Regions from separate parts of the Arthrobacter pasteuri genome, predicted to be linked through region 1. Evidence: riboswitches for the same ligand, from Rfam matches in the RefSeq annotation. Region 1 holds a riboswitch; each other region holds the start of a gene.
What was found. Region 1 has a riboswitch for S-adenosylmethionine ahead of ACX80H_RS07170 (PIN domain-containing protein). Riboswitches for the same ligand answer to the same signal wherever they lie in the genome.
Positions count from the first base shown of each region.

Region 1 (7,643 bases):
TCGGGTTGGAGCCCCGACTGTATTCGTGCCCGGCGCGCAGCACGTTGATCCCGTCCTGCACGAAGGTGGAGGTCTGGTAGATCGGCGGGATCACCGCACCGGTCAACGGATCAGGGTCCTGCCCGGCATGGACGGCTGTCGTGTTGAACCCTGTGTACTGCGCCATGTCAGGCTCCTCTTCCTGCGGGGGCGGCAGGGGCCCCTGCCGCCGGAGTAGCCGCGATGTCCGCGGCGCCCACCAGCGGGGCCAGTGCCCGGTCCTCGGCTCCCACCAGCGGGGCCAGCGCCAGGTCCAGGTCCGCGACGAGGTCCGCCGCGGTTTCCAGACCCACGGAGAGCCGGATGGTGGTTTCCGCGATCCCGGCGGTGGCGCGCTGTTCCGGGGTGAGCCGGCAGTGCGTCATCGCAGCGGGGTGCGCGACCAGGGACCGGGTGTCCCCCACGTTGGCCACCAGCTTGAACAGCCGGAGCCGGTCGATGAAGGCCCCCACCTGCCCTGGCTCTGCGGCCAGGTCGAAGGAGAACACGCTGCCGGCCCCGTGCGGGAAGTCCCTGGCCGCGATTCCGGCCTGCGGGTGGCCCGCGACGGAGGGGTGGTGTACCGCGGCGACGGCCGGGTGGCCGGCCAGGAACCGGATGACCTCGCGGGTGTTCCGGGCGTGCCGGGCCACCCGGATGTCCAGGGTCTCCAGCCCCTGCAGGATCTGCGCGGCACTTCCCGGTGCGAGCGAGGGGCCCAGGTCGTGCAGGTACTTGCTGCGTGCGAGGGCCAGGTACGCGCCGTGGCCGTGGCGTTCCCACAGGACCTCCCCGCCGTAGCGGCGCTTGGGCCGGGTGAGCTGCGGCCACCGGTCCGGGTAGGCGGAGAAGTCGAAGCGCCCGCCGTCGACCACGGCACCTGCAAGGGTGCTCCCGTGCCCGCCGAGGAACTTCGTGGCCGAATACACCACGATGTCAGCCCCGTGGTCGAGGGGCCGGAACAGGGCCGGGGTCGCCAGGGTGTTGTCCACCACCAGCGGCACCCCGGCGGCATGGGCGACCGCGGCAAGCGCCGGCAGGTCCTGCAGCGTGGCGAGCGGATTGCCGATGGATTCGGTCAGGAAGGCCCGCGTCGTCGGGCGCACAGCGGCCTGCCAGGCACCGGGGTGCGCGGGGTCGGCGAAGCTGACCTCGATCCCGAAATCGTCGAAGGTGTCCGTGAGCAGGTCCACCGTCCCCCCGTACAGCTTCGACGACGCCACGATGTGCTGACCTCCGCGGACCAGCGACACCAGGGCGACGGCGACCGCGGCCTGCCCGGTCGCCGTCGCCAGTGCGGCCACGCCGCCGTCGAGCGCAGCGATCCGCTGCTCCAGCACTGCCACCGTCGGGTTGCCGGTCCGCGTGTAGGTGAAGCCCGGCTCCTTCAGCGCGAACATGCGCCGGGCCGATGCGTAGTCCGGGAATTCATACGCCGCGGTCTGATAGATGGGGACTGCCACGGGCCGGTAGGGGGCCTGCGGCTCATAACCTGCGTGGATCTGGGAAGTGGCCGTACAGCCGGCGTCACCGGTACTCATCGAAGATGCTCCTTCGGCAGAAGTGGTCAGGGCTTGGGATCGAGCGGGTCTACAGGGACCGGGTCGCCGGTCCCGTGTGGGATGGCGGGGTCGGGGGCGCCCCAACCGCATGCGCTTCCGGAATCCAGGGATTGATGGCCGACACCGGGAAATCCCGGTAGACCTCGACATTTCCCGACACAATGGAAAGGCTTTTATGAATTGCAGTCGCAGCAATGAGGGAATCGACTGCGGACACCTCGGCGTCACTCAGCATCGGGCCCCAGACAGCGGCGATATCAGCGTCGACGGAAAGAATGTTCGAGCTGTAGGAGTTCACGAACTCCTGCACCCAGGCGCCGACGGTCCGATATTGCTGGTTCTCCCGGCTCACCAGATGCAGTTCCCCGATCGTCAGGGCGGAGACGAATATACGGAAGTGTCTCCTCCGCTGGAGGAAATCGACGACAGCCGTGGAAGGGCGTGGGCTCCGCAACTCCACGACGACGTCGGTATCCAGAAGGAGGCCGCTTGTGCGTGGCATTCCTCAGACTGCCAGTGGGGGCAGACCGGCGTCCTCCGTGCGATTCGGTGCCACATGCGGTCCGAGGAGGAAGTCCACGAACGCTTCACGTGGAGCCATGAGTGCCTCGTAGTCGTGAATGCTCACGACCGACAGGGGAACCTGGGCGTGGGAGGCAGCAAGGGAGGTAGCAGTCATCGGCGGGCGGCACGGGGCCGCGTCCTTTCGGGAGCTCTTGCCCGCACCAGGTACCCCGGGGGGTGAATGCGGACCGCTTCGTCATCCGAACCACCCACCGAGCGCGGGGTTGGTATGTGACCAAGTCGGAGCTTGACGGTCACAATTCATGAAGCTGTTGGAAGTATAACCACGCAATCGTGATCGAAGTAAACACCCCGCGCCTTTGTGCCCTCGTGCGCTCGCACGCCTATCGACGGTTCCACGCCTGGTAGCAGGGAATTTCGCCGGCCGCAGGAGTCGAGACTCCGCACCGAATTGCTCCGGAATATTACGCCCCTGGTTTTTCCGGCGCGCTCATCGTCGTCCATGATGGGGCCAGCCCCTCCGATTGGTGCTCAGCCTTCTGGCTGTGGAGGGGACGTGCCTGCGTCACCGGTGGATTTAGAGCCCTAAGCCACACCATCCAGAGCAGCTGAGAGACCTGCCTCCATGACGCTGCAGCTTCCCCCGGATTTCCTGTCCGGAAAGGTGCTAATGGCAGGACCGATGGAAAGGAAAACATCATGACACTCGATCGCATCTCCACCAGCCACGCCGGCTCGCTGCCCCGCACACCGGAACTGATCGCCGCCAACGCCGCCCGCACCTTCGCCGAGGACGGCTTCACCCTGGAACGGACACCGGAATTCGAAGGACTGCTCACGACTGCCGTGGTGGACCTCGTCCAACGCCAGAAGGAGTTCGGGATCACGATCCCGGGCGATGGCGAGTACGGCAAGGCGATGTCCAACCCGGTCGATTACGGAGCCTGGTGGACCTACAGCTTCCAGCGCACCGCCGGCCTGGAACTGACGGACTTCAATCCGATCCTCGCCGAGCCTGTCCGTAGCGAGCCCGGCGCCATCAGGCTGACCTCGTTCGCCGACCGGCGTGACTGGACCCGCTTCGCGGCGGCCTACCAGGATCCCGAGAGCGGCATCCAGATCGGCAAGAACGCCACAGCCTTTCCGTCCGCGACCGGGCCGATCTCCTACACCGGGCACGCTGCACTGGCCAGCGACATCACGAACCTCAAAGCGGGGTTGGGCGCCGCGGGCATCCCGACAGGATTCATCACGGCCCTCTCACCCGGGTCCGCGAGCAGGATCGGCAACGACTATTACGCCAGCGAGGAGGAGTTCATCTACGCCTGGGCCGATGTCCTGCGCGAGGAGTACAAGGCCATCGTCGAAGCAGGCCTGATCGTGCAGATCGACGATCCGTCCATCGCGGAGAACTGGGACCAGATCAACCCCGAACCCACCATCGAGGACTACCAGAAGTTCACCCGGATCCGGGTCGAGGCGCTGAACTATGCGCTGCGGGGACTACCCGAGGAACAGGTCCGGTTCCACGTCTGCTGGGGTTCCTGGCACGGCCCGCACACCACGGACATCGAGTTCCGCCACATCGTGGACCTTGTACTGGGCATCAACGCCGGTTCGTACTCCTTCGAGGCAGCGAACGCCCGTCACGAACACGAATGGACGCTGTGGCAGGACGTCGACCTTCCTGCCGGGAAAGTGCTCGTTCCCGGCGTCGTCTCGCACGCGACCAACGTCGTCGAGCACCCTGAACTGGTCGCCCAGCGCATCGAGCGGTTCGCCGCACTCGTAGGTCGGGAGAACGTCGTCGCCTCCACCGACTGCGGGCTGGGCGGAAGGATCCACCCGCAGATCGCCGCGGCCAAGCTCGAGTCCCTGGGGCGCGGCGCTCAGATCGCCTCGAACAGGCTCTTCGCCCGCTCCGGAACACTCGTCTGATCACCAGCGGTCACCCTGTCGAGAGGGTGACGGTGTAACTCCAGCCCCACTTGTCCAGGCGATGCCTGGACAAGTGGGGCCGGACAGCGGGACCTACACCAGTTCGGTGGACGCCAGCGATCTCGTCTCGGCGGAGCCCCCCGACGAAGGTGCTGGTGTTGCGGCTGCATGTCCGGCGAGGACACCCGTCCGGTGCCGAAGCTTCAGTCGGTACATCAGGACGCCGGTGATGATGACGGCAGCGACGAAGAGAACCCCACCCCACTGCAGGTACCACTCGAACGGCGGCACGGAGTTGTAGATCTCCGAGCGCGGCCAGGTGAGGTTCACGGTCATGGCGCCACCCCACAGGACCGCGAGGATGTTCACCGGCAGTCCCCACTTGCCGAGGCTGAAACCGGGCTCGGTGCCGTCGTCGGGCAGCGGCCACTTCCTGGTGAGGCGGTTCCGCAGCATGGGCACGGTCACCAGCAGGTAGGAAAGGTAGATCAGGACGATGCTGATGCTGGAGAGGATGGTGAAGATGGCCGGCTGGGAGACGTTCACGATCAGCGGGATGACCGCGATGACGCCGATCACGATGGCGGCGACCGTCGGAGTCTTCCGGACCGGGTGCACCTTGCCCAGGTGACGGCTGAACGGAAGGTTGTTGTCCCGGGCCATCGCGAACATCATGCGGATGGCGGCGGCGTGGACGGCCAGCGTACAGACCATGACGGCCACCACGATGCACAGCAGGAAGGCCTTGCCGAAGGGGCCGCCCAGCACGGAGAGCACGATGTATTGCAGGCCGCCGTCGGCCGAGCCCAGCTTGGGATCATCCAGGTCCGGGGCCGCGAGGAGTCCGGTGAGCAGGATCAGTCCACCCAGCACGAAGGATGCGGTGATCGCCCGCAGGATGGCCTTGGGTGCCGTGCGCTTGGGGTCCTTGGTCTCTTCGCCGAGGGAGCTGGCAGTATCGAAGCCGTACATCACATAGCCCGATGCCATGGCGCCGATGATGAAGACTCCGAAGAAGCCCAAGGGGTGGTCCACTCCGAATCCCGTGGTCTCGAAGAGGACGCCGGGTCCGCGGACCACATGCCATGCAAGCGCGAGGATGAGCAACACCGCGGCAACAAGTTCGACGAAGACGCCGACGCTGTTGATCTTGGTCATGAGTCTCACGCCGAAGGCGTTGATGAGGGTGGAGATTCCGATCATGATGCTCGCGAGCATCACCCCGTTGAGGGCGAAGTCGGAGGTGCCGGTGCCGTCACCGATGACCTGGAACCCGGACCAGATCTGGGGCAGGGTGAGCTGGAGGGCCAGTGCCACGGCGCCCAGGGCCACGATCGAAGAGATCAGCAACAGCCATCCGGCCAGCCAGGCGACGGTGCCGGAGGAGAGCCTCTTGGCCCAGTTGTAGACCGATCCGGCCACAGGGTAACGCCCTGCCAGTTCGGCGAAGCACAGGGCCACCATCAACTGCCCGGCGAAGACGATCGGCCAGGACCAGGCGTAGGCCGGGCCGGCCATGGAGTAACCGAAATAGAACAGTTGAAAAACACCGGTCAGAATGGAGATGTAGCTGACTCCGGCCGCGAAGCTGGCGAACTTGCCGATGCTCCGGTCCAGGGTCTGGGCATAGCCGAACTGGTCCATGCCGCTTGAATCAGTACTCTTGCTGGGTTCCGCCAATTGAACTCCTAAGTCAGAAAAGCACGATGGTGGCCTGCGCCCGGCGTGGACGCAGGCGAGACCGGGCGCCGCGCCGTTGCGGCGCCCCGCTGTTTCCCCAAGGCTGTTGCCTAGTCGGCTGCGCCCTCCCCCGTTTCCCTCGAAGCCGGAGTGCCGAACCAGCCGCTGGGTGCGGGCTGGACGTTCTGCCAGATGTGCTTCGCCTCGCGGTACTCGTTGAGACCCGCCTGGCCGAGTTCACGGCCGATCCCCGACTTCCCGAAGCCGCCCCACTCGGCCTGCGGTACGTACGGGTGGTAGTCGTTGATCCACACGGTTCCGTGCCGGAGGCCGCCGGCGACCCGCTGCGCCTTCGAGGCATCCGAGGTCCACACCGCGCCGGCCAGGCCGTACTCCGTATCGTTCGCGATGGCGACCGCCTGATCCTCGGTCCGGAACGTCTCGACGGTCAGCACGGGGCCGAACGACTCCTCGCGGAGTACGCTCATGCCGGAGCGGCAGTTGCCGAGTACGGTGGGCGGGTAGAAGTAGCCGTCGGCGAGCGGTCCCTCGTCGGGGACGTAGCCCCCGCACAGGAGCTCGGCGCCTTCCGCGATGCCGGCCTGGACATAGGCGTGGACCTGGTCCCGGTGCTTGGCGGAAATGAGCGGCCCGGTCTCGGCGTCCGGATCGAACGGCCCGCCCATCCGGATCTTCTGCGCCCGTTCCACGACCTCGGCCACGAAACGGTCAGCGATCGACTCCTCGATCACGAGCCGCGCCCCTGCCGAGCAGACCTGCCCGGAGTGCAGGAAGATGGCCGTCAGGGCGTTGTCGACGGCGGCGTCCCAGTCCGCGTCCGCGAAGACGACGTTCGGGTTCTTGCCGCCGAGTTCGAAGGCGACGTTCTTGACCGTCTCCGCGGCCGCAGCCATGATCGTCCGGCCTGTGGCCAGGCTTCCGGTCAGGGAGACGAGGTCGACGCGCGGATCGGAGCTGAGTGGGCCGCCCACCCTCGCGCCGGGTCCGGTGACGAGGTTCGCGACGCCGGCAGGGACGCCTGCCTCTTCGAGGGTTTCCATGAGGAGGATCGACGTGGACGGTGTGAGCTCGCTGGGCTTCAGCACGAACGAGTTCCCGGCGACGAGTGCCGGCGCCACCTTCCAGGCGGCCTGGAGGAGTGGGTAGTTCCAGGGTGCGATGAGGGCACACACGCCCAGCGGCTCGTAGACCACGCGGCTGATGGCGTTGGGCCGGCCCGTGTCGATCACCCTGCCGGCGTCGAGGCCCGCGATCTTCCCGTAGTAGCGGAAGCAGGCAGCAATGTCGTCCATGTCGTACTCGGCCTCGACAAGGCGCTTGCCGGTGTCGAGCGCCTCCGCCCGGGCGTAGGCGGCCTTGTCCCGTTCGAGCAGATCGGCCACGCGCAGCAGCACGGCACCCCGCTCGATATCCGTGAGCCTGCGCCACGGGCCACCATCGAACGTCGCCCGCGCGCTGGCGATCGCCCGCTCGGCATCCTCCGCGGTGGATGACGCGACGACCGCCACTTCGCGCCCGTCTGCCGGGCAGCGCACGGATGCGGTGCCGCCGTCGGACGCCTGCTGCCAGGCTCCGCCGATGTACAGGCCCTTGATGGCCTGCGGTGTCCCGACCTGCTGGACGTGCTCAGCCGTGGCAGTCATTGTTTCTCCTTCTCGTGTGTGCATCCGGCATTCCTAGCCCCTGGCCGCAGGGGCGGCGTCGCGGGTGCGCTCCAGCGGGCTGACGCCGTGCCGGTAGAACTCCGCGTGCTGCGGCGCCAGCGGGGTCTTGCCGGCGATCAGGTCGGCCGCCTTCTCAGCGAGCATCATGACCGGCGCGTAGATGTTGCCGTTCGTGACGTAGGGCATGGCGGACGCGTCCACCACGCGGAGGCCCTCGGTGCCGTGCACGGTCATG
Region 1 covers NZ_JBTNDO010000001.1:1,525,557-1,533,199, forward strand. Annotated here, with positions in the region: gene ACX80H_RS07160 (cystathionine gamma-synthase) at 1-166, opposite strand, end outside; gene ACX80H_RS07165 (O-acetylhomoserine aminocarboxypropyltransferase/cysteine synthase family protein) at 168-1,559, opposite strand; gene ACX80H_RS07170 (PIN domain-containing protein) at 1,609-2,082, opposite strand; SAM riboswitch class IV at 2,288-2,413, opposite strand; SAM riboswitch class I at 2,698-2,794, shown strand; gene ACX80H_RS07175 (cobalamin-independent methionine synthase II family protein) at 2,805-4,043, shown strand; gene ACX80H_RS07180 (APC family permease) at 4,137-5,687, opposite strand; gene ACX80H_RS07185 (aldehyde dehydrogenase family protein) at 5,834-7,387, opposite strand; gene betA (choline dehydrogenase) at 7,421-7,643, opposite strand, start outside.

Region 2 (7,643 bases), on a different contig from region 1:
GACTCGGGCTTCGACCAGAGGACCACCGGGTCCCAGGCGCTGGCGGAGGACGTGGAGGTGCCACGGGCGGGTTCAGTCATGGCTTAATCTTGGCACGCCCCGCCGAGGAATCGACGCCGGGTTGGCGCAGGAGAGGCACTGGTTGGGAGAATGTCCCGGTGATCCCTGCAAACGCCGGAACGCCCCTGCCGGGCGGAACCGATCCCGTCCTGAACGGTCCGATGATCGATCCGAGCCTGAACTCCGAACCGCACCCGTGGCACCGCTATGTCGCCCTCGGGGACTCCTTCACCGAGGGCATCGGGGATCCCAACCCGGAGAGCGTCGGGGGCAATCGCGGCTGGGCGGACCGCGTCGCCGAGGAACTGGCCCGGGGCCAGGCCGGCTTCGCCTACGCGAACCTCGCCGTGCGCGGACGGCTCCTGCAGCAGATCATCGACCAGCAGGTGGAACCGGCGCTGGCGCTGCATCCGGACCTGGTGACCATCTCCGCCGGCGGCAACGACCTGCTGCGTCCCGGTGGTGATCCCGATCTGCTCGCCACCCGGCTCGACGCCGTCGTCGGGACCCTCGCCGCCTCGGGCGCCACGGTCGTCCTGTTCACGGGGCCGGACGTCCGCGAGACGGTCCTCGGCAGCATCCGCTCGAAGACCGCGATCTACAACGAGAACCTGCGCACGGTCGCCGCACGCCACGAGGCCGTGATCGCCGACATGTGGGCCCTGCGGCAGCTGGTCAGTCCGCAGATGTGGTCCTCCGACCGGCTGCACTTCTCGCCGCTCGGCCACCACACCATCGCCGCGATGGTCCTGGACACCCTCGCGGTCCGGCACACCCTCCAGCCGCTGCAGCCCAAGGAGCTCCCGGCGCGGACGTGGCGCGAGGCACGCGCCGAGGACCTCGTCTGGGCGCGCGAGTACTTCGTGCCGTGGGTCCTGCGGCGCCTCCGCCACCAGTCGTCGGGCGACGGCGTGTTCGCCAAGCGTCCGGAGGCCGCGCCCATCTTCGGCCCGGGCATGCCGCCGGGTGCTGCCGACTAGCGTCGTCGCCCGTTCCCGACAGCGCGCCCTGCACAGTGCGAGCCATCGTCCGCCGGCACTGCCGCGCGACCTGACGCGGCGGAGTCCGGCCGGACAGCCGCCGTCGTTCTCACCGAGGCGACCGAAATGACCGGCCGACGGGCAGCCGGCCGGTCATTCCTGTCATCCCGCGCGTGGATTCAGCTGTCGAGCGAGACCTCGCCATTGGCGACCGCGTCCGCGCATGCGCTCAGGTCCGGCCCGGGCTTGAAGTCGACGAACTGCGGCTGCAGCTTCTGGAAGAGGAACTCGTAGACCTCCTCGCGGGACTTGCCGTCCATCGTCTCGACGGCCTCGCGGACCGCGTCCTGCAGAGCCCGGTCCGAGTCCAGCAGGATCTTGTCGCGTGCTTCCTGGTTCCAGCCAATGGTGCTCAGTTCCATGAACAGCTCCCCTTCATCTTCCGTCGGCGAGTCCGGGCGTCTACCTCAGACCTGCCTGCCGCCGATTGCTAAGCAGGCTTAGCTCCAAGACTAGGTGCCCGTCCGGGGAAACCCAACCGATAACTGCTACCCCGCGTAGAAGGCCGAGCGGAGTTGCGCGTCGAGCTGGTGGATCTGGGTCAGGAACGCGTCGTGGCCCACCGGGGAGGAGATCGTGTGGACGGGCACCTCCCCGGGCAGCCCCCGGGCCAGCCGCTCCGACTGCTCCGGGAAGTAGAGCCGGTCCGAGTCCACGGCGGCGATGAAGAAGTCCGCCGTGGCCTCCCCCAGTGCCGCGTCGAGGCTGCCGCGGTCCCGCGCGGCGTCGTGACTCATCAGCGCCTCGGTCAGGATGACGTAGCTGTTCGCGTCGAAGCGGCCCACGAGCTTGTCCGCCTGGTGGTCCAGGTAGCTCTCCACCTGGTAGCGGCCCCGCTCGGCGGGCAGGACGGCGCCGAAGGGCTGTTCGGCGTCCTGCTCCGCGCGGCCGAAGCGTGCTTCCAGTTCCTGCTCGGAGCGGTAGGTGATGTGGGCGATGCGCCGGGCAATACCGAGGCCCGCATCCGGATGCGGGCCGTCGTAGTAGTCACCGCCGCGGTAGGCGGGGTCGAGCCGGATTGCCTGCAGCTGCGCCTGGGCGAACGCTATCTGTTCGGCCGAACTGGCGGCAGTGCAGGCGATGACGGCGCACCGCTCCACCCGCTGCGGGTACATGAGTGCCCACTCGAGCGCTCGTGCCCCTCCCATCGATCCTCCGAGGACCGAGTGCCACTGCGCGATGCCGAGCCGGTCGGCGAGCAGGGCCTCGGCCCGGACGGAGTCGCGGATGGTGACGAAGGGGAAGCGCGATCCCCAGGGGGTGCCGTCGGGAGCGAGGCTGGCCGGCCCCGTCGAGCCGTAGCACCCTCCCAGCATGTTGACGGACACCACGAAGTACCGGTCGGTGTCCACCGGGCGGCCGGGTCCGACGAGCGAATCCCACCAGCCCTCCTCCTCCGATGCGCCGCGTGCCACGTGCGAGCTGCCGGTCAGGGCATGCTGCACGAGCACCGCGTTCGAGGCATCCCGGTTCAGCCGGCCCCAGGTCTCGAAGGCGAGCTGCACGTCCGGCAGCTCACCTCCGGTCTCGAGTGCCAGCGGTCCGATCGGGGCGATGCGCAGGAGCCCGTCCCCCGAGGGGCGCGCGTCGTCGATCCCGGGGTGCAGCGGAGCAGGAGGGTGGGTGGTCACGAAGGGCTAGGCTCCTTTGGCGGCGCGGAACCCCGCGTCGAGGTCGGCGAGGATGTCGGTGATGTTCTCGAGGCCTACTGACAGGCGGACGAGGCCCGGACGCACGCCCGCGGTGAGCTGCGCTTCCGCCCCGAGCTGGCTGTGCGTCGTGGACGCCGGATGGATGACGAGCGAGCGGACGTCGCCGACGTTCGCGACGTGCGAGTGGAGTTCCAGTCCGTCGACGAAGCGCTTGCCGGCCTGCAGTCCCCCGACGATGTCGAAGCTGACGATCGCGCCCGTACCGTTGTTCCGCCCGTACTTCCTGCCGCGCTCGTACCAGGGGCTCGAGGCGAGGCCGGCGTAGGAGACGCGTTCGACGTCGTCGTGCCCCTCGAGCCACTCGGCGACCGCCTGCGCGTTCTGCACGTGGCGCTCCACCCGCAGGCTGAGGGTCTCCAGTCCCTGCGCGATGAGGAAGGCGTTGAACGGCGAGACGGACGAGCCGAGGTCGCGCAGGAGCTGGACGCGGGCCTTCAGGATGTACGCGAGGTTCGCGCCGAGTGCGCTGCCGACGCCGAGGTCCCGCGCGTAGACGAGTCCGTGGTAGCTCTCGTCCGGCGTGTTGAAGCCGGGGAACCGCTCGGGGTACCGGGCGAAGTCGAAGTTCCCCGAATCGACGATGACCCCGGCGATGGCATTGCCATGGCCCCCGAGGTACTTCGTCGCGGAGTGCACCACGATGTCCGCGCCCCATTCGATGGGCCGGATCAGGTACGGCGTGGACAGCGTGTTGTCCACGATCAGCGGAAGCCCGTTCTCGTGGGCGACGGCGCTGATGCCCTCGATGTCGAGGACGTCCTGCCGGGGGTTGGACACGACCTCGCCGAAGAAGAGCTTGGTGTTCGGCCGGACGGCGTTCCGCCACTGCTCGAGGTCGTCCGGGTCCTCCACGAAGGTGGTCTCGATGCCGAACTTCTTCAGCGTGTGCTTGAAGAGGTTGTACGTGCCGCCGTAGAGGCTGGGGCTGGCGACGATGTGGTCCCCCGCCTCCGCGATGTTCAGCACCGCGAAGGTCTCGGCGGCCTGGCCCGAGGCGAGCAGCAGGGCGCCGGCTCCGCCCTCGAGGCTCGCGATCCTCGTCTCCACCGCTTCCTGCGTGGGATTCCCGATACGCGTGTAGATGGGCGCGAGTTCCGTCAGCGCGAACCGGTTGGCGGCACTCTCGGCGCTCGGGAAGACGAACGACGACGTCTGGTAGATGGGCAGCGCGCGCGCTCCCGTGGCTGCGTCCGGTACCTGGCCGGCGTGGATCTGGCGTGTCTCGAAAGACCAATCGTTGGACATGGTGCTCCCTTTCGGAAGGGGCTCCGCCTGGTCCGGTGCCCCGGCCGGTGCGTGCCGCTCCAGGAGACCGGCTCCCGCAGGAGCCCGCGCTTGAACGGCGCCGGAATAGCGCCGAACCTGGTCTTCACCCGGGGCACCCCACCGCGGTTGGAGGGTTGCCGGCCAGCAAGCCGGGGCTTCGTGCTGGCACTCATGACCTCTCCTCATGAAAGCCCATCCGAGCAGATCCGGCAAGCCGTATGACCGTTCGTGAAGCAGCGTGAGGACGGGGCTGCGGAGACGCCATCGGAGGACCAGCAGGAGTAAGGCGATCCTAAGTCGAGACGTGCATCACTTAGTGCCAAGATAACCGCATGCGATTGGATCATGTCTCATATGCCTGCGAACCCAATGGACTTGCTGCGACTGCCGACCGGATCGCGGCCAACCTCGGGATGGACCCCGTGAAGGGTGGCGTGCACCCGCGCTTCGGCACCCGGAACATGATCTTCCCCCTGGTGAACGGCCAGTACCTGGAGGTCGTGGAGGTCCTCGACCACCCGGCGTCGACCAAGGCCCCCTTCGGTCAGGCGGTGCGCGCACGCTCCGAGGCCGGCGGAGGCTGGATGGGCTGGTGCGTCGCCGTGGACGACCTCACACCGTTCGAGGAGCGCCTCGGCCGCAGCGCGGTTCCCGGCAACCGCAAGTTCCCCGACGGCCAGGAACTGACGTGGCAGCAGATCGGCATCAAGGGACTCATCGCGGACCCCCAGGTCCCCTACCTGCTCCGCTGGGACGAGGGCAGCGAGGCCCTGCACCCCTCCCAGGCGCGACCGGCGTCGGTCAAACTGTCCTGCCTCACCATCGCAGGATCGTCCGAACGCGTGACCGAGTGGCTCGGCACCGACGTCGAGGAGACGCTTGACGGCGTCAAGGTCCAGTGGATCGCCCCGAACGGCACTCCGGGCATCATGTCCGTGACCTTCGAGACCGCCGACGGCCGCATCGAGATCTGACCCCCGATATCACCCAGTACGAACAGGAAAGGGCCGGACAGTCGTCCGGCCCTTTCCTGTTGCCGCAGCCGCGCGGGACGCGGGCCCGTCAGGCGTGGGTGTAGGTCAGGCAGTCGGCGGCGTCGGCTCCGGGGCCCACCTTGACGGCCGGGGCGCCGCACAGCAGGTCGTGGTTGAAGGTGCACTCCGAGCGCTGGCACGCGCCCACGTGGGCGAGCATCTTCGGCAGGCCGCCGCTGATGGACGTGTCGATGAAGGTGGCGCAGGACGCGTGTTCCTCGCTCCCGGACACTGTGATCGCGACGGCGGTGCAGCCCTCGTGATTGAACGAACAGTTATGGACACTGCACTCAGAGACACTGGTGACGACGCTCATGATTCCTCCTGGCTGGTCCGGTGGAGCCCCGGGGCGGAGCCGCCGTTGTGCTGGTGGACATCACGGTAACACCGCGGTCAGCCGATAATTTAGTCACGGTTTCCGTGCGCAAATCAGCGTAGATGAGCCTTCCCTGAGCAGTTCACCGGCCGATTCGCCGGCGGATTCACCCGCCGATCCCGATGGCGGGTCCGAGGAGCGCGAAGCCCACGAAGCCCGCCGTGTCGATGAGCGCGTGCGCGATGACGAGCGGCAGGACGCGGCGCGTGCGCGTGTAGAACCAGGCGAACAGCAGGCCCATCAGCACGTTGCCGACGAAAGGGCCGAACCCCTGATAGAGGTGGTAGCTGCCCCGCACCACGGCACTCGTGAGGACGATGGCGGAAGTGGACCAGCCGAGCTCGCGCAGGCGGAGGAAGAGGTAGCCCACCACGAGGACCTCCTCCAGCACCCCGTGGCGGACGGCCGACAGGACGAGGACCGGGACGGTCCACCAGTAGGAGTCCAGGGCGGCGGGGACGAGGGCCGTGGTGATGCCCAGCGCCCGCCCGCCGGCATACACCCCGAGGGTTCCGACGCCGATGACGGCAGCCAGCCCGATCCCGAGACCGATGGTGCGCAGGGGCCTGTCGAACGTGAGCCCGAGGCGACGCAACGCCGGAACGCCGTGCCCGCTGAGCAGGAACAGGACGAGGGCCACGGGCACCAGTGCGAAGAAGATGCCCAGCACCTGGTAGGTCAGGTCGAAATACGGCCGGTCGTTCAGCACCGGGTTCAGGGTGGTGGTCTGCGCCGCCAGGGGTCCGCGCGTCAGCTTCTCGGCCAGGCTCACGATGGAGTACACGGCCGACTGCCCGAGGGAGAGGCCGAACACGATCAGCAGCTCCGCGGTGATGCGCCGCCGGGGCGGAGTGGCATCCGTCCGGGTTTCGACGGGTGACGCGGCGGACGAGGACTCGGCAGGCATGGCGCTATCCTCCCAGCGGTTGCCGGGGATTCCCAGTCCGGCGGCCCGGCAGGGGCCCTACCGCACCTGCTTGCCGGCGCGCCAGACGGCATGCACGAGGGGCATGCCCGGACGGTACGCGAGGTGCGTGGCCGACGGCGCGTCGAGGAGCTGCAGGTCCGCCCGGTGCCCGACGGCGAGCGACCCGACCGCCCGCCGGCCGTCGGTGTCCTCGCCCGTGTGCCGCCGCAGGGCGAGGGCTCCCCCGACGGTTGCGGCCCGTACCGCCTCGGAGACGGTGAGCCCCATCTGCAGGACGGCGGTCGCGACGCAGAACCCCATGGACGTCGTGTAGGAGGTGCCGGGATTGCAGTTGCTGGCGATCGCCAGCTGCACTCCGGCGTCGAGCAGCCTCCGCGCGGGCGGGAACGGCTGGCGCGTGGAGAGGTCGCAGGCGGGCAGGCAGGTGACGACGGTGCCCGGCGTGCCCTGCGCCCGGGAGCCTGCGCCGGATCCCGCCCAGGACCCGGCGAGGGCGTCGACGTCGTCGTCGGACAGGTGGTTCGCATGGTCCACGCTGGCGGCGCCGAACTCCACGGCGAGCGCGACCCCGTCGCCCGGTCCGAGCTGGTTGCCGTGGACGCGCAGGCCGAGCCCCGCCTCCGCGCACGCCGACAGGACGCGGCGGGACTGCTCGGCGGTGAAGGCGCCGGTCTCGCAGAAGACGTCGGCCCAGCGCACGTAGGGGCGGACGGCGTCGAGCATCGGGCCGCACACCAGGTCCGTGTACATGTCCGGATCCCACCCGGCCGGGACGAGGTGCGCACCGAGGAAGGTCACCTCGTCGACCGCGCCGGCGGCGATGCGCGCACTCCGTGCCTCCTCCCCGACGTCGAGCCCGTACCCCGTCTTCGTCTCCAGGTAGGTGGTTCCCCCTGCGGCGGCCTCCGCGACGCGGCCCAGGAGCAGGCGCGTGAGGTCGTAGTCGCCGGCCGCACGGGTCGCGTCGACCGTGACGGCGATGCCCCCCGCGGCGTACGACTCCCCCGCCATCCGTGCCTCGAACTCCGCCGTCCGGTCGCCGGCGAACACGAGGTGGGTGTGGCTGTCGACCCAGCCCGGCAGTCCGGCCCGCCCGCCGGCGTCGTGCGCCTCGTCCGCTGCGGGTGCCTGCGCGGCCGGACCGATCCAGCTGATGCGCTCGCCCTCGAGGACCACGGCCGCGTTCCGCAGGACCGCGGCCTCGCCGTCCTGCGTCATCAGTTCGCC
Region 2 covers NZ_JBTNDO010000004.1:80,153-87,795, forward strand. Annotated here, with positions in the region: gene ACX80H_RS14935 (alpha/beta hydrolase) at 1-80, opposite strand, end outside; gene ACX80H_RS14940 (SGNH/GDSL hydrolase family protein) at 222-1,040, shown strand; gene ACX80H_RS14945 (hypothetical protein) at 1,220-1,462, opposite strand; gene metX (homoserine O-acetyltransferase MetX) at 1,589-2,731, opposite strand; gene ACX80H_RS14955 (bifunctional o-acetylhomoserine/o-acetylserine sulfhydrylase) at 2,738-4,057, opposite strand; SAM riboswitch class IV at 4,139-4,255, opposite strand; gene ACX80H_RS14960 (VOC family protein) at 4,411-5,052, shown strand; gene ACX80H_RS14965 (DUF1540 domain-containing protein) at 5,141-5,428, opposite strand; gene ACX80H_RS14970 (CPBP family intramembrane glutamic endopeptidase) at 5,595-6,395, opposite strand; gene hutI (imidazolonepropionase) at 6,453-7,643, opposite strand, start outside.
Region 2: it holds a riboswitch for S-adenosylmethionine, as region 1 does, so the genes downstream of both, ACX80H_RS14955 (bifunctional o-acetylhomoserine/o-acetylserine sulfhydrylase) here and ACX80H_RS07170 (PIN domain-containing protein) in region 1, are expected to answer to the same signal.

Region 3 (7,643 bases), on a different contig from region 1:
CGGCGGCGGCGAGCAGCTGGAGGGCGTCCTCTCCCCGTACGACGGCCTCTCCATCGGCATCATCTCGGCGCTGACCTCCGGCGGCTATGCCGCGGACGACCTCCCCGTCGTCACGGGCCAGGACGCCGAAGTAGGGTCCGTGAAGTCCATCATCGCGGGCGAGCAGTACTCCACGATCTTCAAGGACGTCCGCAACCTCGGCAAGCAGGCCGTCACCATGGTCGACGCCCTCATGAAGGGCGAGGAGCCCGAGGTCAACGACACCGAGACGTACGACAACGGCGAGAAGATCGTCCCGTCCTACCTGCTCGAGTCGGAGATCGTCACCGTCGACAACTACGAGACCGCGCTCGTGGAGACCGGCTACTACACCGAGGACGACCTCAAGTAGCCGTCCCGCAACACCCGTAGCACCCCTCCTGCCTGTGGCTCCGTACCGTTCCGGTCCGGAGCCACAGGTGCTGTACCTCGCCCGGCCCCTGCCGGGACTTCCACTCAAGTAAGCGAGGCCTGACCATGGCGGAAAACATCCTGCGAATGCGCCGCATCACCAAGACCTTCCCAGGCGTGAAGGCACTGCAGGACGTCCACCTCGACGTCGCGCGCGGCGAAGTCCACGCGATCTGCGGAGAGAACGGGGCCGGGAAATCGACCCTCATGAAGGTGCTGTCGGGTGTGTACCCGCACGGCACGTATGACGGCGACATCGAGTTCGAGGGCACGGTCACGGAGTTCAAGGACATCCGCGACAGCGAGCGTGACGGCATCGTCATCATCCACCAGGAGCTCGCCCTCTCACCCTTCCTGTCCGTTGCGGAGAACATCTTCCTCGGGAACGAGCGCGAGAAGCGCGGATTCATCAACTGGAACGACACCAACATGGAGGCGGCGAAGCTCCTCCGGCGCGTGGGGCTTGACCTCAACCCGGTGGTGCGGGCCGGCGACATCGGCGTGGGCAAGCAGCAACTCGTCGAGATCGCCAAGGCGCTGTCGAAGAACGTGAAGCTCCTGATCCTCGACGAGCCCACCGCGGCCCTCAACGACGAGGACTCCGCGCACCTCCTGGGGCTCGTGAAGGGGCTCCGCGCGGAGGGCATCACGTGCATCATCATCAGCCACAAGCTCAACGAGATCCGGGAGATCGCGGATTCGGTGACCATCCTGCGGGACGGGCGGACCATCGAGACGCTCAGCCTCCACGACGGCTCCGTCACCGAGGAGCGCATCATCAAGGGCATGGTGGGCCGGGACATGGAGAGCCGCTATCCCGAGCGCACGCCCGTGATCGGTGAGGAAGTGCTCCGCGTCGAGGACTGGACCGTGCACCACCCGCAGGAGAACACCCGCGTGATCGTCGACTCGGCGAACCTGACGGTGCGCGCCGGCGAGGTGGTCGGCATCGCCGGACTCATGGGCGCCGGGCGGACCGAACTCGCCATGAGCATCTTCGGCCGGAGCTACGGCTCCCGCATCACCGGCACCCTCTACAAGAACGGGACGCCGATCACGGCGCGGACCGTCGGGGAGGCCATCCGGCACGGCATCGCCTACGCCACGGAGGACCGCAAGCGGTACGGCCTCAACCTGATCGACGACATCAAGCGCAACGTCTCCGGGGCCGCCCTCGGCAAGCTGGCGAAGCGCGGCTGGGTGGACAGCGGTCGCGAGGCCGTCGTCGCCGGCGACTACCGCCGATCGATGAACATCAAGGCGCCTACCGTCACTGCCATCACCGGCAAGCTCTCCGGCGGCAACCAGCAGAAGGTGGTGCTCTCGAAGTGGATGTTCTCGGACCCCGATGTCCTGATCCTCGACGAGCCCACACGCGGTATCGACGTCGGTGCGAAGTACGAGATCTACACGATCATCAACCGGCTCGCTGCCGAGGGGAAGGCTGTCATCGTCATCTCCTCGGAGCTTCCCGAGCTCCTCGGCATCTGTGACCGCATCTACACCCTCGCCGAAGGCCGCATCACCGCGGAAGTGCCCATCGGGCAGGCGACCCCTGAACTCCTCATGCAGTACATGACCAAGGAAAAGGACTGATTCCATGGCAACCTCCGTCAAGGACCCTGTCGTCGCGACGACGCCTCCCACCGTCAAGGAAGGGTTCTCCTTCCTGACCAGCAGGCTGCGGCAGATCGGTATCTTCGTCGCACTCCTCGTGATCGTCACGCTGTTCCAGGTGCTGACCGGCGGCGCACTGTTGCAGCCGGACAACGTCTCGAACATCATCGTGCAGAACAGCTACATCCTGCTCCTGGCCATCGGGATGGTCATGATCATCGTGGCCGGGCATATCGACCTGTCGGTCGGGTCGGTCGCGGCCTTCGTCGGAGCGATGTCCGGCATCATGATCCAGGACTTCAACTTCCCCTGGTGGGTGGCCTTTCTCGCATCGCTGATCATCGGTGGGCTCGTCGGTGCATGGCAGGGCTTCTGGGTCGCCTACGTGGGCATCCCGGCCTTCATCGTCACCCTCGCGGGCATGCTCGTGTTCCGTGGGCTCACGCAGATCGTCCTGGAGAACCAGCGCATCACCGGATTCCCCGAGGAGTACCGCCAGCTCGGCGGCGGCTTCCTGTTCCCCGGGCTGTTCCCGCCGGAGACCAACATCCTCGACTGGACCACCGTAGGACTCGGCCTCATCGCCGTCGCGCTGCTCGTCTTCACACAGCTCCGGGGACGCGCCACCCGCGCCCGCCTCAAGCTCGAGGACGAACCCGGTGCCTGGTTCTTCACGAAGCTCGCCTTCATCGTGGCGATCATCCTCGGCGTGACGTACCTGCTCGCCGGCTCCCGCAGCGGAACGCCGATCGTGCTCGTGGTCCTCGGCGTGCTGATCGTCGCCTACAGCGCCGTCATGGGCAACAGCGTCTTCGGCCGCCACATCTACGCGGTCGGCGGCAACCTCCAGGCGGCACAGCTGTCCGGCATCAACACCAAGCGCATCGACTTCATGCTCTTCGTCAACATGGGCGTGCTGGCCGCCCTTGCCGGACTCATCTTCACCGGACGCCTCAACTCGGCCGGTCCGGGCGCAGGCAACCTCTTCGAGCTCGACGCCATCGCGGCGGCGTTCATCGGTGGCGCGGCCGTGACCGGCGGCGTGGGAACCGTGATCGGGGCCATCACCGGTGGCCTCATCATGGGCGTGCTCAACAACGGCATGTCGCTCCTCGGCGTCGGCATCGACGTCCAGCAGTTCATCAAGGGAATGGTGCTCCTGCTGGCCGTCGGGTTCGACGTCTTCAACAAGCGCCGCGCCTCCAACGCCCTCAAGTAGGACAGCGCCTCACGTAGGACAGCGCCCTCAGGTAGGACGGAGAACGGAAGAAGCCGGAACGGGCGTGATGTCCCGTTCCGGCTTCTTCCGTCTGTGTGTGGTCTTGTTCCTGCTCCGGCGGGCCGGTACGTCCTACGAGGTGATCTGCCGCTTCGACGAGATGATGCCGGTGTTGAAACCTGCCAGGTTCAGGCCGCCGTGGAAGCGCGCGTGCTCGATCTTGATGCAGCGGTCCATCACGACGTTCAGGCCGGCCGCCTCGGCGTCGCGTGCGACGTCCTCGTGCCACGAGCCCAGCTGCAGCCACAGGGTCTTCGCGCCGACGTCGAGCGTCTCCTGCAGGACGGACGGCAGGTCGTCGTGCTTGCGGAACACGTCGACGACGTCGGGTACCTCGGGGAGGTCCTTGAGGGACCCGTAGGCCGGCTGCCCGAGGATCTCCTTCGCCACAGGGTTCACGAAGTACAGGCGGTAGGGCGAGGACGACTGGAGGTAGGTCGCGACGAAGTAGGAGGCCCGTGAGGGCTTGTCCGATGCTCCGACGATCGCCACGGACCGCGCGTTCCTCAGCAGGTTCAGCCGTTCGGGGGCCGACGGCCCTTCCCAGGTGCGTTCCGGTGCGGTGTTGCTCATGCTCCCACTCCTACTGCCCGTGTCGTCGAAGGGTCGCCCTCGTTTCCTCCGGCCGCCTCCTGCGGGAGCGTGTCGAATTCGTCGTCGGAAGCGTTCACCGCGATGTCGAGCGCCTGGTCGAGGTCCCACAGGATGTCGTCGAGATCCTCCAGTCCCACCGAGATGCGGACGAGGTCCTCGGGGACGCCCGCGGCGACGAGCTGCTCCGCGGAGAGCTGCTGGTGCGTCGTCGAGCCCGGGTGGATCACGAGGGTGCGGGAATCGCCTACGTTCGCGAGGTGCGAGGCGAGCTGCAGCGACTCGATGAACTTCTGGCCCGCCTTGCGCCCGCCCTTGATGCCGAAGCTGAACACGGATCCGGGGCCCTGCGGCAGGTACGTCTTGGCGCGCTCGTGGTGGGCGTGCGTGGGAAGCCCCGCGTAGTTGACGTACTCGACACGGGGGTCGGCCTGCAGCCACTCGGCCACGGCCTGCGCGTTCTCGAGGTGCTCGTCGAGGCGCTGGGCGAGGGTCTCCACGCCCTGCAGGAGCTGGAAGGCCGACATCGGCGACAGCGAGGGCCCGATATCGCGGAGCTGTTCGGTGCGCAGCTTGGTCAGGAACCCGTACTCGCCGAAGTTCCCCCACCACTGGATGTTCCCGTAGGAGGGGACGGGCTCGGTCATCATGGGGAACTTGCCGTTGCCCCAGTCGAAACGGCCGCTCTCCACGATCACGCCGCCGAGGGTGGTGCCGTGCCCGCCGATGAACTTGGTGGCGGAGTGGATCACGATGTCCGCGCCGTGCTCGATGGGTCGTACCAGGTAGGGCGTGCTGAGGGTGGAGTCGACGATGAACGGCACGCCGGCGTCATGCGCCACCTTGGCCAGGCCCGCGAGGTCCGCGATCTCGCCCGAGGGGTTCGCGATGACCTCCGCGTAGACGGCCTTGGTGTTCTCGCGGATCGCCGCCGCGTAGTCCGCCGGATCCGTTCCCGGGACGAAGGTGGTCTCGATGCCGAAACGGCGCAGCGTGACGTCCAGCTGGGTGACCGTCCCGCCGTACAGCTGCGAGGCGGCGACGATGTGGTCGCCTGCCTGGCAGAGCGCCGCGAAGGTGATGAACTCCGCACTCATGCCCGACGCCGTCGCCACCGCGCCGATGCCGCCCTCGAGGGACGCGATGCGCTCCTCGAACGCCGCGACGGTGGGGTTGCCGATGCGCGAGTAGATGTTGCCGTACTTCTGCAGGGCGAAGAGGTTGGCGGCGTCGTTCGTGTCCTTGAAGACGAACGACGTCGTCTGGTAGATCGGGACGGCCCGGGCGCCGTGGGTGGCGTCCGGGGTGCCGCCGGCGTGGAGCGCCCGCGTGCGGAAACCGAAGGAACGTTCTGCCATCAGACACCTGCCTTGCTGGGGACGGCGAGCGTACCGTCGGGGTCGAAGTCCACTCCCGCGCTGCGGGCCGCATCCGCCTCGAGTTCCCGCACGATCGGCAGGATGTCGGTGCCGAAGGCGGCCACTTCCTCCTGGAAGTGCAGGTAGCAGGTGAGGAAGAGGTTCACGCCGATTTTCTTGTACTCCACGATGCGCTCGGCGATCTGCTCGGGCGTTCCGATGAGTTGAGTCTTGAAGCCGTCGTTGTACTGCACGAGGTCCTCGAAGGTGGAGTCGGCCCACATGCCCTTGCCGTCCTTCGTCGAGGGGCCGGCTTCCTGCACGGCGTCGCGGAAGCCCTCCACCGCGGGGCGGTGCGCCTTCTCGACGATCTCGCGCAGGGTGTCGCGCGCCTCCTTCTCGGAGTCGCGTGCGATGACGAACCCGTTGAGGCCGTACCGCGGACGCCGCCCGGCCTGCTCGGCGGACGCCTGGACGCCGGCGATGTTGTCCTTGAATCCCTCGAGGTCCTTGCCGTTGGAGAAGTACCAGTCGGCCACGCGGCCCGCGGTGGCCTGGGCCGCCGTCGAGTTCCCGCCGAAGAAGACCTCGGGGTGGGGGCGCCCCGGAACGTCCACGGGAGCCGGACTCAGGGTGAAGTCGTTGATGTTGTAGTACTTGCCCGCCTGGCTGTAGCCCTCCTCCGTCCAGAGCCCGCGCAGCACACGGATGAACTCCTCGGTGCGGACGTAGCGCTCGTCGTGCTCGAGCCATTCGAGGCCGAAGTTGGTGAACTCGTCCTTCAGCCAGCCGGAGACGATGTTGACGGCGGCGCGGCCGTTCGAGATGTGGTCGGCGGTGATGATGTACTTCGCGAGCACACCGGGGTGCCACATGCCCGGGTGGACGGCGGCGATCACCTTCAGCTTCTCGGTGGCCGCCAGCAGGGCGAGGGAGAACGACGTCGCCTCGTGCTGCTTGTCCGCGCCGTAGGACGCGGCGTAGCGGGTCTGGGAGAGGGCGTACTCGAAGCCGGCGTCCTCGGCGATGCGAGCGAGCTTCTTGTTGTAGTCGAAGTCCCAGCTGGTGCGCTGCTCGATGGTCGAGACCACCAGGCCACCGCTGACGTTGGGGACCCAGTAGGCGAACTTGAGGGGCGTGGAAAGGTCGGCGATGCTCATGGTTTCCTCCATCGGTCTGGCAGTAGCACCCTAATGTCGCCGCGATGGTGCGGGGCCAGGGTTGCTGCGGCGTCAGTGAGCCAGATCTCTCAGCCGCTCGGGATGGTCACGTCGAGTGTGACACCGGGGCGCCGCAGATCCAAACAATATGTCGCCCAGTGGCAGGGATGCATCACCGGGTGTGAGCTCTCCTGCCTAGGGTGGAGGAATGGATAGCTGGAAGTCCGCGGGACGCACGCAGGAACGCAAGCTCTGGAACACGCTCTTCTGCGTCGGTGTCGTGCTGACCGTCACCCTGGGGAGCAGCATCCTGCTGGTCGCGGGCAGTGCCGGGTCGGCGGCCTCCGCCTGGTTCTATGTGCAGCAGTGGGTGCTGCTGGCTCTCAGTGCGGGCGGTACGGTCCTCGCCTTCCGTCGCTGGCGGTCCCTCCGCGCGTAGGGCACGGGCCGTCATGCCGCGCATAGGGTACGGGCCGTTATGCAAATGTGACAAACGCGGGGAGCGCTGGGTATCGTCGTCGCGTGCCTCCGTTCATAGGAGGCCCTCCCGGATGGATTGCCGAGCCCTGCCGCCGAACGGGATACGCACATCACCGAGGCGGGGACGGGGGAACCACAGTTCCACCGGGCGCGCAGGACCACCTGTCAGCGTCCTCGGGGTTAAGTCGTATCGCATCACCAACCGTTGATGCCCACGGCCGGGTGACTCCCATCCGAACCCGACAGCTCACCCCGCAGGCATGGGAGAGGTATACATCCATGTCACGAAAGACTTCCCCGGCGCGCCACCGTGCCGACATCGACGGCAACATCGCGCTGACGGGCCTGTCCCGCGCAGCGAAGGCCCACGCCACCGCCGTCGGCCGTCCGATCGCCATCGTCGCCGTCACCTCGGGCCTCGCGCTCGGCGCGGTGGGCACCGCCCACGCCGGTGAATACTCCGACCAGCGCACGGCCTCGGTTCCCGCTGCTGCCGCTGCGTCGGTCGTACCGACCCCTGCACCGGCTCCGGCACCCGCCGCTTCACCTGCCGTATCGGGCGCCATCCACACCGTCGTCGGCGGCGACACCCTCGGCGCGATCTCGGCCGCCTACGGGGTGGACCTGACTGCGGTCCTCGCAGCCAACGGCCTCTTGCTCACATCGGTGATCTTCCCGGGCGACAGCATCGCCATCCCGACCGGAGGC
Region 3 covers NZ_JBTNDO010000003.1:146,891-154,533, reverse strand. Annotated here, with positions in the region: gene chvE (multiple monosaccharide ABC transporter substrate-binding protein) at 1-391, shown strand, start outside; gene mmsA (multiple monosaccharide ABC transporter ATP-binding protein) at 517-2,046, shown strand; gene mmsB (multiple monosaccharide ABC transporter permease) at 2,051-3,286, shown strand; gene ACX80H_RS13900 (CoA-binding protein) at 3,419-3,919, opposite strand; gene ACX80H_RS13895 (O-acetylhomoserine aminocarboxypropyltransferase/cysteine synthase family protein) at 3,916-5,295, opposite strand; gene sfnG (dimethylsulfone monooxygenase SfnG) at 5,295-6,455, opposite strand; SAM riboswitch class I at 6,461-6,564, opposite strand; gene ACX80H_RS13885 (hypothetical protein) at 6,664-6,894, shown strand; cyclic di-AMP (ydaO/yuaA leader) riboswitch at 7,030-7,211, shown strand; gene ACX80H_RS13880 (LysM peptidoglycan-binding domain-containing protein) at 7,215-7,643, shown strand, end outside.
Region 3: it holds a riboswitch for S-adenosylmethionine, as region 1 does, so the genes downstream of both, sfnG (dimethylsulfone monooxygenase SfnG) here and ACX80H_RS07170 (PIN domain-containing protein) in region 1, are expected to answer to the same signal.